One region of the Serratia surfactantfaciens genome, then DNA from elsewhere that is predicted to be linked to it. Evidence: predicted binding sites of a transcription regulator. Region 1 holds the regulator's gene; the other holds the start of a gene.
The links. The regulator CRP, encoded in region 1, controls carbon source genes, mostly activating them, when cyclic AMP is high. The targets are predictions, from matches to a motif close to ATGTGANNNNNNTCACAT.
Positions count from the first base shown of each region.

Region 1 (5,940 bases):
CGCCAACTCTGGCGCGGAGGCCAACGAGGCGGCGTTCAAGCTGGCGCGCCATTACGCCATCACTCGCCACAGCCCATACAAAACCAAAATCATCGCCTTCTATAACGCGTTTCACGGCCGCACGCTGTTCACCGTTTCGGTGGGCGGGCAGGCTAAATACTCCGACGGGTTCGGGCCGAAGCCGGCCGACATTGTGCACGTGCCGTTTAACGATCTGGCGGCGGTGAAAGCGGTGATGGACGACCATACCTGCGCGGTGGTGATGGAGCCGATTCAGGGTGAGGGCGGCATTACGCCGGTCGACGCCGGCTTCCTCAAAGGCGTGCGCGAGCTGTGCGACCAACATCAGGCGCTGCTGGTGTTCGACGAAGTGCAGAGCGGCATGGGGCGCAGCGGCAAGCTGTTCGCCTACATGCATTATGGCGTGACGCCGGACATTCTCACCACCGCCAAGGCGCTGGGCGGCGGTTTCCCGGTCAGCGCCATGCTGACCACCGAAGAGATCGCGTCGGTGATGCAGGTGGGCACTCACGGCACTACCTACGGCGGCAACCCGCTGGCCTGCGCGGTGGCGGAGGCGGCGCTGGATGTGATCAATACGCCGGAGGTGTTGAGCGGCATTGAGCAGCGCCATGCGCTGTATGTGCAGGCTTTACAGAATATCGGCGATAAATACGGTATTTTCACCGCCATTCGCGGTATGGGGTTGCTGATTGGCGCCGAACTGACGCCGCATTATCACGGCAGAGCGCGTGACTTCCTCACCGCCGCCGCTGTGCGTGGGCTGATGATCCTCAACGCCGGGCCGAACGTGATTCGTTTCGCGCCGTCGCTGGTGGTGGAGCTGCAGGATATCGAAGCCGGCATGGCGCTGTTCGAGCTGGCGGTGCAGGACGTGATCAACGCCTGAAGCCCGTGCGGCGAATAACGGGGCGCGGCATGCCGCGCCCTTATTGATCGCGCAGTTTGCGTTTGAGCCAGATGCCGTGGTGCGGGCGCTGGCGCCAGGCCAGCGACGAAATGGTATGCATCACGCTCAGGTGCGACAGGATGCGCCGCAGATGGCGCTCCATCTCGGTGACGGGCATGTCCGGATGCAAGTCCGGCGGCTGCATGATGCCGCTGTTGTCGCTGCTCGGGCCATCGTATTCCAGCCGCTGCTGGCAGCTTTGCAGCGCGATTTCACAGGTTTGCAGATACTCTTCCGCCAGCTTCGGCGTCAGCATGTAGTGCTCGCGCGCCAGAATGGTCATGGCGTTCAGGTGCTCGACGATGAACTGGCTGTGAGTGACCCACAGCCGCATGTCAGCCAGATAGTTCGAGGCGAATCCCGGTTCCTGCATCGCCTGATTGAGCGCTGTGAACAGCGCATTGTGCGCCTGGTTGACCTGCATGCGGGCGTAGGCCAGCGAGGCGGCGTCCGGCTCGGGTTGCTTCAGCATCAGCCGCAGCGCGGCCTGATCGTTCTCCAGCGCCTGATGGGCATTTTTGCGCAGCAGCCCGCTTTGCCACTGCGGCCACAGCCAAATGGTGCCGCCGAACGCCAGCACGCAGCCGATCAGCGTATCGATCAGGCGCGGCACCAGAAAATGCGAGCCGTTCAGCGCCAGCAGCTGCAGGGTGTAAACCGCCGTGACCGTAAAGCCGATCACCGATAGCCCGTAATTCTTGCGCGAAACCAGGTAGGCCAGCAGCGTGATCACCAGCATGATGCTCAGCGTTTCCCCTTCCGGCAACTGCAGCTGCAGCAGACCCGCCGCCAGCAACAGTCCGGCGATCGTGCCCAGCGCACGGTGCTGAATGCGCACCCGGGTGGCGTTATAGCCGTTTTGACTCACCAGCATGATAGTGAGCAGGATCCAGTAAGGCTTCGGCAGGTTGAATACCGCCCCCAGGCTGCTGCCGACCGCCAGCGTTACCCCCAGCCGCGCGGCGTTGCGCAGGGCGGTGGATTTGAACGACAGGTAGCTGGCCAACGCCGGCCAAAACGGCAGGCGGTGCTGGCTGGGCATCAAATCGCGGCGGTACAGCGGGTGCTGGGTGCGCAGCAGGCGGGCGATGCGGCTGAAATGGTAGTAGCAAAACTGGCCGACCGGGTTGTCGGGATGCTGCGCCGCCATTTTTTCCAGCGCCGCCAGCTCGTGCGTCATGGAAAAGCGCTTCGAATGTTGATGGTAGAGAATATCGTGCGCCACCACGCGCAGCCGGCCGGCGATCACCTGGGCGTTGCGGCGAATGATCGCTTCGGCCTGGCTCTGCTCCATCAGCTTCTGCACTTCTTCCGGCAGATGCAGGCTGACGGTGATGTGCTCCTGCAGGTCCATCGCCACCTGAAAGGCGCGCTGCAGGCGCTTTTGATCGAGGTTGTTGGCGTGCGGCAGGAAATTAAGCTGTTGGTACAGTAGGCTGATCAGATCCATCACCTTTTGCTGGCGCACCAGCAGCGGCGGCAGCGCGGTTTGCGGGTCGGTGTGTTGGGTCAGCAGCGAATACTTGGCTTCGAAGTAGTCCGCCAGTTCCAGATAAAGCTGGCTCAACGTCTCGCGCATCGGCTGCTCTTTCCACAGTTTGAACCAGAACCAGGTGAATAAGCCGTACCAGGCGGTGCCGATGACGTACAACAACGGCGCCTGCCAGATTGGTACCGTGCCAGCCATGCTGAGAGCGAAGATGGCGGCCACCAGCGCCGCCGGCAACAGCCGGGCGTGCAGCGGGCTGATTTCGCCGGTGACGCCGAGCAACAGCGCCAGACCCAGCATCAGCGCCGGCAGCGGCAGATGCCACAGCAGGGCCTGTTGCAGCAGCAGGCTGCTGAGGGCGAACAGCGCACCGCCGACGATCAGCCGTTTAAAGAAGCGCTTATGCGGCGTGTCGAGACCGGCGATATTGCAGCAGGCGGGCACCAGAGAGAACATCAGGCCGAGCTGCAGCTGGCCGATCAGCAGGCCGAACAGCACCGGCAGGCACAACACCAGCGTTTGTCGCAGTGCGTAATTGACTTCCGGGTGGTAGATCAGACGACGCCACATGGCAGCGAGCAGATAAAAAACGGCGCAGATTGCGCCGTTTTTTCAGGGATTAACGGGTGCCGTAGACGACAATGGTTTTGCCGTGGGCGGAAATCAGGTTTTGGTCTTCCAGCATTTTCAGAATACGGCCAACGGTTTCGCGCGAGCAGCCGACGATCTGGCCGATTTCCTGACGGGTGATTTTGATCTGCATGCCGTCCGGGTGAGTCATGGCGTCGGGTTGCTTCGCCAGATTCAGCAAGGTTTGCGCGATGCGGCCGGTAACGTCCAGGAAGGCGAGGTTGCCCACTTTTTCGGAAGTGACCTGCAGGCGGCTCGCCATTTGGGCGGACAGACGCATCAGGATGTCCGGGTTCACCTGGATCAGCTGGCGGAATTTCTTGTAGGAAATTTCGGCCACTTCACAGGCGGTTTTCGCGCGAACCCAGGCGCTGCGCTCCTGGCCCTCTTCGAACAATCCGAGCTCGCCGATGAAATCCCCCTGGTTGAGGTAGGACAAGATCATCTCTTTACCTTCTTCATCCTTGATCAGCACCGCGACGGAGCCTTTCACGATGTAGTAAAGCGTTTCGGCCTTTTCACCTTGGTGAATCAGCGTACTCTTCGATGGATATTTGTGGATATGGCAATGAGACAGGAACCATTCGAGAGTAGGGTCTGTTTGCGGTTTGCCGAGAACCATTCGCTGTTATCCTCTGTTGTTATCGCTGCCTTGTGTCACAGGGGTCAGAGTTCCCTGTAAAACCCGCCTGTAGCCGCTGTTATGAGCGAGGGCTACCGGCAAGTTTTGAGGCGTGTCATAAAAATACGCTGTCGCTCTAGCATATTAACTTGCCGTAAGCGCTGCAAGCTACATTCTGTTAACATACCGGTAAAGGAGCCTTTCTCTGGGCGTTTCCCTGAAATGCAGTGTCCCGGAAAGATTTATTGCGGCTCTGTTTGTAGCACAGAGTAAGGCGGGTGTCTCGTGTTGTCTCGCTTCAGCATGATTAGCATCAGGTTACGTTGCCTGTTTCTATGCGAAAGCGTACTCTGATTTTAAGAAATCAACCGGAGTGACCAGAATGCAGGCAAGAGTTAAATGGGTGGAAGGGTTAACGTTTTTGGGTGAATCGGCCTCCGGCCATCAGGTACTGATGGACGGCAACGCCGGCGATAAAGCGCCCAGCCCGATGGAGATGGTGCTGATGTCGGTAGGCGGCTGCAGCGCGATCGACGTGGTGTCCATCCTGCAAAAAGGGCGCAATGACGTGCGCGATTGCGAGGTGAAGCTGACCTCCGAGCGCCGCGAAGAAGCCCCGCGGCTGTTCACCCATATCAACCTGCACTTCATCGTCACCGGTCAGGATCTGACCGACAAGATCGTAGAGCGAGCGGTGAACCTGTCGGCGGAGAAATACTGCTCGGTGGCGCTGATGCTCAACAAAGCCGCCACGGTGACCCACAGCTTCGAGATCCGCCAGCCGGCGTAATCGAGACGGAGCGCGGCCAGCCGCCGCGCTCAACGCGCTTATTCGATCTTCTTGCCTTCCAGCAGCCGCTGCACCAGCGGCGCCATGATCAGCTCCATCGCCAACCCCATCTTGCCGCCCGGCACCACCAGCGTATTGATGTGCGAAATAAACGATCCTTGCAGCATCGCCAGCAAATAGGGGAAGTCTATCTGATCCAGCCCGCGGAAGTGGATCACCACGAAGCTTTCATCCAGTGACGGAATGGCCTTGGCAGCGAACGGGTTGGAGGTGTCCACCGTCGGAACGCGCTGGAAGTTGATGTGGGTGCGCGAGAACTGCGGCGTGATGTAGTTGATGTAGTCTTCCATCGAACGCACCACCGAATCCATTACCGCTTCGCGGGAGTGGCCGCGCTCGCCGGTATCGCGGATCAGCTTCTGGATCCATTCCAGGTTGACGATCGGCACCACGCCGACCAGCAGATCGACATGTTTGGCCACGTCATGGTGCTCGGTGACTACGCCGCCGTGCAGCCCCTCGTAGAACAGCACGTCGGTCGGCGCCGGCAGTGGCTCCCACGGGGTGAAGGTGCCCGGCACCTGATTGTATGGCACCGCTTCGTCGTAGGTATGCAGATACTTGCGCGAACGGCCGGTGCCGTTCTTGCCGTAGTCGATAAAGCTTTGTTGCAGCAGGCCGAAGTCGTTGGCCTCGGGGCCGAAATAGCTGATGTGTCTGCCCAGATCGCGCGCCTTGCGGATCGCCGCGTCCATCTCCGGCCGGGTGTAGCGGTGGAAACTGTCGCCCTCCAGCTCGGCGGCGCGAATGTTGAGCTGCTGGAAGATTTTGCGGAACGCCACGCTGGTGGTGGTGGTGCCGGCGCCGCTGGAACCGGTCACCGCGATAACGGGATGTTTGGCAGACATGGTGGTTGTCACTCCGTGTTGAATGCGCCGGCGTCAGGGGATTATTGTGGCTCTTGTTGACGCTCTCTATGTCAGGAAAAAATGGTGCGCGCTGGTTTGCAATGCCCCATTGTTACCTGATTTTTTCCGTCAGTCATAGAACCGAACGCCACTAAATTTCTTCCTGCCCGGCGCGGAACTGGCCGCGCGGCATGATGTTGACGCTCTCGTGCAGTTCCGACCACACCAGCACCACGTCGCCGTTTTTCAGCTGGCGGCGCACGTCCTCCACCTTCTGCTCCAGCGAGCGCTCGTGCTCGCCATAATCGGTGCCTTCGCGCAGTACAAAGGATTCGATCAGGCTATTCAGGGTATCGGTTGTCAGCTCTTGCCAGGGAATGATCACGTCGGGATGTCCAGATAAGGGGAAAGCCAGGCCGGAATGCGATGCTCCAGCCACATGTGCGGTTTTTTCAGCGTGCCGCCGACGAAGCCGACGTGGCCGCCGTACTCGGTCAACTGGTATTCGATATTGCGCGGCAGGCCGGCGAC
Region 1 covers NZ_CP016948.1:4,099,668-4,105,607, reverse strand. The annotation lists gene argD (bifunctional acetylornithine/succinyldiaminopimelate transaminase) at 1-910, shown strand, start outside; gene ATE40_RS19270 (YccS/YhfK family putative transporter) at 951-3,029, opposite strand; gene crp (cAMP-activated global transcriptional regulator CRP) at 3,079-3,711, opposite strand; gene ATE40_RS19260 (OsmC family protein) at 4,094-4,501, shown strand; gene ATE40_RS19255 (phosphoribulokinase) at 4,540-5,409, opposite strand; gene ATE40_RS19250 (YheU family protein) at 5,561-5,794, opposite strand; gene ATE40_RS19245 (hydrolase) at 5,791-5,940, opposite strand, start outside.

Region 2 (5,940 bases), 800 kb from region 1:
TCGATCATCAGGCGCGGCTGCGTTCGTTCGAGATTGTCGCCGGGGTAAAAGGCGACATCGTGAAGGGCTAAAAAGCGAAAAGGCGGTGGAAACCCCACCGCCTTGGCGTTAACGCTGAATCAGATAGCGGATGGTCGGCCCATCCTGCTGAATATCCAGCACCTTGTAGCCGTGGTTACGCGCATCGAGCGGGATGTTGTTGATCGACTGCGGGCAATCGCTGATCACCTCCAGGATCTCCCCCGGCTTCAACTGCGGCATCGCCTCCAGCGTCGCCACCGCCGGGTACGGGCAAGGCTCGCCCAGCATGTCCAGCCGGTAGTCCGGCACTATCGTCGTCTCTTTCATGGCATGCTCCTCAAATTCACCACCTGCGCCTCAGGCCGGGCGCGGAAAAAGCGTTTCTCCCACCACAGCATGGCGGCGAAGGCCAGCGCCAGCAGCAGGTAAGTCACCAGCAGGCCGCCGATCGGGCCGAAGGTATCGAGCAGGTTAATCTTGTCATAGTCGGTCGCCAGCGCCGGCGCCAGGTCGTCCCAGTAATAGGCCAGCAGCGTAGCGCCGATGATGTTGCCCAGCCCCACCCACCAGTAGTGCACCTGCCCTTCCACGGCGCGGTACATCCAGCCGGTCTCGCAACCGCCGGCCAGCACGATGCCGAAGCCGAACAGCAAACCGCCGAGCACCGCATTCGGGCCGGCCCACATGATCTTCGGCGCCACGCCCAGCTGCACATAGCTGAAGATACCGATGGCGCTCACCGCCATGCCGATGATGATGGCTTTCGCCATGTGGGTGCGCCCGGTGATCCACAGATCGCGGAACGCCGAAGTGAAGCAGATCTGCGCGCGCTCGATCAGCAGGCCAAAGCCGATGCCGAACAGCATGGCGATGCCGAGCTTCGGCGCATCGAACAGCGTCCACAGCGACCAGGCCACCGCCAGGCCGAAGATCGCCATGCCCAGCCGGAAACGGCGACGCGCCTGCTCAGGCTTCTGCGTCAGCGGCGCGGCGGCCTTCACCTTTTGCAACTTGATCGGAATGCGGAACATCGGCAGCAGCGTAAATTTGGCGCCGAAGTAGGAGCCGGCGGCGGTCGCCAGCGCGAAGAACCAGGCGTGCAACGAGAACTGCGGAATGCCGGTGAAAAACGCCGCCAGGTTGCAGCCCATCGCCAGGCGTGCGCCGAAACCGGCGATGATGCCGCCCAGCAGCGCCTGCACGATGCGAATGCGGTGCTGCGGCTGACGCAGTTTGATGTTGTTGGCCCATAGCGCGGCGGCGATACAGCCGGCGAACATGCCGATGATCATCCGCCCGTCGATGCGCTCCAGCGGCGTGCCCTGCAGGCCGATGACCTTGAAATAGCCCCACTGCTCGGGGTGCAGGCCGAACCACTGCAGCACATGGCCGCCCCAGCGGGTGAACTCGCCGGTCACCGCCCAGAAGGTGCCGGTCATGCCGAAGTAGTAGGTAGAAAGGATCCCGGCGGCGATCACCGCCGGCAGCGGCGCCCAAAAGCGCACCAGGTATTGAGATTTAAACTGCTGCCAACTCATGGCATCTCCCGTGCATATCATCCGTAAGAAAAAACCTTATGAATGATACGCCATTCAGGGGCGTTTGACGGCAACTTTCAGGCATAAAAAAACCAGCCCGCAGGCTGGTTTTTCAGAGCGCTTCACCGCGAACGGCGAATCAGCGATTACGCGTCGCCGAAACGACGACGTGGTGCTGCCGGTGCGCCGTCATCACGGCGTGGCGCCGGCTTGCCGTCACGGTTGTAGTTACCGCCACGACGCTCGCCGCCGTTACCGCCTTCACGACGTTCGCCGAAGGAGCGACGCGGGCCGCCTTCGCGACGTTCGCCGTTGAACGGACGACCGTTGCCGCGACGCTCGCCACCGTTGCCACCGTCACGACGCTCGCGACGTTCGAACGGCTGTGCATCGCCCAGCAGCTGCATGTTCATCGGCTTGTTCAGGATGCGAGTGCGAGTGAAGTGATTCAGGATCTCGCCCGGCATGCCTTTTGGCAGCTCGATGGTGGAGTGGGAAGCGAACAGCTTGATGTTACCGATGTAACGGCTGCTGATGTCGCCTTCGTTAGCGATGGCGCCAACGATGTGACGAACTTCAACGCCATCGTCACGGCCCACTTCGATGCGGTACAGCTGCATCTCGCCAACGTCACGACGTTCGCGACGCGGACGATCGCCATCACGGCTGTCACGACGGTCGCCACGATCACCGCGACGATCGTCACGGTCGTTGAACTCGCGGCGCTGACGCGGCTTGAAGACCGGATCCGGCGGCAGGATCAGCGGACGTTCGCCCTGTGCCATTTTCAGCAGCGCTGCGGCCAGAGTTTCCATATCCAGCTCTTCTTCCGGCTGCAGTTTGGTCAGCAGTGCGCGGTACAGGTCCAGATCGCTGCTTTCCAGCTGCTGCTGAACTTTCGCGGCGAACTTGGCCAGACGACGCTCGCCCAGCAGTTCTGCGTTTGGCAGCTCTACTTCAGGGATGGTCAGCTTCATGGTGCGTTCGATGTTGCGCAGCAGGCGGCGTTCGCGGTTTTCCACGAACAGCAGCGCGCGGCCGGCGCGGCCCGCACGACCGGTACGGCCGATACGGTGAACGTAAGACTCGGAGTCCATCGGGATGTCGTAGTTGACAACCAGGCTGATGCGCTCAACGTCCAGGCCACGGGCCGCAACGTCGGTCGCGATCAGGATATCCAGACGACCGTCTTTCAGACGCTCCAGAGTCTGCTCACGCAGCGCCTGGTTCATGTCGCCGTTCAGCGCGGCGCTGCTGTAACCGCTGCGCTCCAGCGCTTCGGCCACTTCCAGGGTCGCATTCTTGGTACGAACGAAGATGATCGCCGCGTCAAAGTCTTCGGCTTCCAGGAAACGCACCAGCGCTTCGTTTTTACGCATGCCGTAGACCGACCAGTAGCTCTGGCTGATGTCCGGACGGGTGGTCACGCTGGACTGGATGCGCACTTCCTGCGGCTCTTTCATGAAGCGGCGGGTGATGCGACGGATCGCTTCCGGCATGGTGGCGGAGAACAGCGCGGTCTGATGTTCAGCCGGGATCTCAGCCATGATGGTTTCTACGTCTTCGATAAAGCCCATGCGCAGCATTTCGTCGGCTTCATCCAGCACCAGGCCGCTCAGGTTAGAGAGGTTCAGGGTGCCGCGTTTCAGGTGGTCCAGCAGACGGCCTGGGGTACCCACAACGATTTGCGGGCCCTGGCGCAGAGCGCGCAGCTGCACGTCGTAACGCTGGCCGCCGTACAGGGCTACCACGTTGACGCCGTTCATGTGTTTGGAGAAATCGGTCATCGCTTCAGCAACCTGAACCGCCAGTTCGCGGGTCGGTGCCAGCACCAGGATCTGAGGTGCTTTCAGGTCTGCCTGCAGGTTGTGCAGCAGCGGCAGCGAGAACGCTGCGGTTTTACCACTACCGGTCTGTGCCATGCCCAGCACGTCGCGGCCGTTCAACAGGTGAGGAATACACTCAGCCTGGATCGGAGATGGTTTTTCATAGCCCAGATCGTTCAGGGCGGAAATGATTGGAGCAGACAGCCCCAGATCAGCAAAAGAGGTTTCAAACTCAGTCGTCATGTACACGTGCCTCATTAATAATGGCAGCCAGTCTACATAACTCGTCGAGAAAATTTTCAGTCATTTTCATTGAAAAGTGTGAACCGGCTCAAATTAGATTATAAAACGAACAAAAAAGCCCTCGCCCGTTAAGGCGATAACTTTGGTTAAAAACCAATGTCCATCAGGCTGATAGGTGTTCGTCAGCTATTGCTGGTCCGATTCCGATAGGTCGTCTTGCTCTTGGCCCAAAAGCGCCAATTCCAACAATGCATAGCGGTGCTCAACGAAGTTGTGAACGTTGTTAGACACCGTCAGTTTGAACAGCGCCGAAGCGGAGTCCTTGTCCCCCAGACTCAGGTAGTGTTTACCCAAATAGAAGTCAGTTTCACTGAGATGCTCAGCGAGCGAAGTGTTATCCGTTGCATCTGCCTTGAGGCGTTCCATCAGCGTTTTTTCGCTGATCTTGCCCAGGTAGAATTCGACAATATTCCATCCCCATTGCCCTCTGTCCGCTTTGTCATAGCGCTGCTGAAGCGCTACCTCGGCCTTCTTGGGATCGATTTCTCGCTCCACCAGATACAGCCATAACGAACGGAAGGGATCGTTTGGGTCGTCTTGATAAAACGCCTGCAGATCATCCTGCGCCAACGGGAAGCGGCCGCCATAATACAGTGCGATGCCCCGGTTTAAACGCGCGTAATTGTAAGTTGGATCAAGCTCTAGTACAGAATCAAACGCTTCATAGGCAGCATCAAAATTGCCTGCCTGCGTTAAGTAAATGCCCAGGTAGTTGAAAACTTCCGGCATGTCGGGACGTATCGCCAGCGCCTGCGAGAAATCATTGCGCGCTAATGCACGTAACCCGAGGCTATCATACAGCACACCGCGCTCATATAAAAGCTGTGCGCGTTCGTCATCCGTCAGTGCCCGGCTGGCAAGAATTTGTTCCATGCGCGCCAGGATCACTTCCTGCTGCAACGTTGGCTGCAACGGGATTGCCAAAACTTCGTCTTTACGCCAATCATGGTTGCTGCATCCTGCCAGCATGAGTGCTGTCGCAACGTAACACCAGCGCAAGAAAGGCTTCATTTCCCACTCCCGAAGACAAACATTGGATGAACGTCCTGTCCTCCGTTTGCTAAAACGCGGGCATCCTACCCGCGCGATACGAACAGCTCCCAACCCCATGGCGGGGAGCTGTAAAACTATCTATACAGTTATTCTGCTTCAGGCGCAGGTGAACCTGCTTCCGGCGCCATCGCTTCTTTGATGCTCAGACGCACGCGGCCCTGACGGTCAACTTCCAGTACCTTAACCGGCACTTCCTGACCCATCTGCAGATAGTCGGTCACTTTCTCGACGCGCTTGTCGGCGATCTGAGAAATGTGCACCAGACCTTCTTTACCACCGCCGATAGCGACGAACGCGCCGAAATCAACGATACGGGTCACTTTACCCTGGTAAATACGGCCCACTTCGATCTCTGCCGTGATCTCTTCGATACGACGGATAGCGAATTTCGCCTTCTCACCGTCGGTCGCTGCGATTTTAACTGTACCATCATCTTCAATTTCGATGGTAGTGCCAGTCTCTTCGGTCAGCGCGCGGATAACGGAACCGCCCTTACCGATCACGTCTTTAATCTTATCCGGGTTGATGCGGATAGTATGAATACGCGGTGCGAATTCGGAGATATCGCCGCGTGGGGTGCTGATAGCCTGTTCCATTACGCCCAGGATGTGCAGACGCGCGCCCTTGGCCTGGTTCAGAGCCACCTGCATGATTTCGCGGGTGATGCCTTCGATTTTGATGTCCATCTGCAGCGCGGTGATACCGTCGCGGCTACCGGCCACTTTGAAGTCCATGTCGCCCAGGTGATCTTCGTCACCCAGAATGTCGGACAGAACCACAAAGTTATCGGCTTCTTTCACCAGGCCCATCGCGATACCCGCAACGGCGGCCTTGATTGGCACACCGGCGTCCATCAGCGCCAGAGACGCGCCGCACACGGAAGCCATGGAAGAAGAACCGTTGGATTCGGTGATTTCAGACACCACGCGAACCGTGTACGGGAAATCTTCCGGTTTAGGCATCATAGCCAATACGCCGCGTTTCGCCAGGCGACCGTGACCGATTTCACGACGCTTAGGAGAACCGACCATGCCGGTTTCGCCTACGGAGTACGGAGGGAAGTTGTAGTGGAACAGGAAGCTGTCGGTCTTCTCGCCCATCAGCTCGTCCAGGTTCTGGGCGTCGCGCGCGGTGCCCAGGGTCGCGGTAACCAGCGCCTGAGTTTCGCCACGGGTGAACAGCGCGGAACCGTGGGTGCG
Region 2 covers NZ_CP016948.1:4,901,559-4,907,498, reverse strand. The annotation lists gene ATE40_RS22910 (luciferase-like monooxygenase) at 1-71, shown strand, start outside; gene yedF (sulfurtransferase-like selenium metabolism protein YedF) at 109-348, opposite strand; gene yedE (selenium metabolism membrane protein YedE/FdhT) at 345-1,559, opposite strand; gene ATE40_RS22895 (DEAD/DEAH family ATP-dependent RNA helicase) at 1,706-3,628, opposite strand; gene yrbN (protein YrbN) at 3,618-3,692, opposite strand; gene nlpI (lipoprotein NlpI) at 3,815-4,699, opposite strand; gene pnp (polyribonucleotide nucleotidyltransferase) at 4,828-5,940, opposite strand, start outside.
Region 2: a site for CRP is predicted at 3,705-3,722, ahead of yrbN (protein YrbN). Genes of this name have one in related genera too.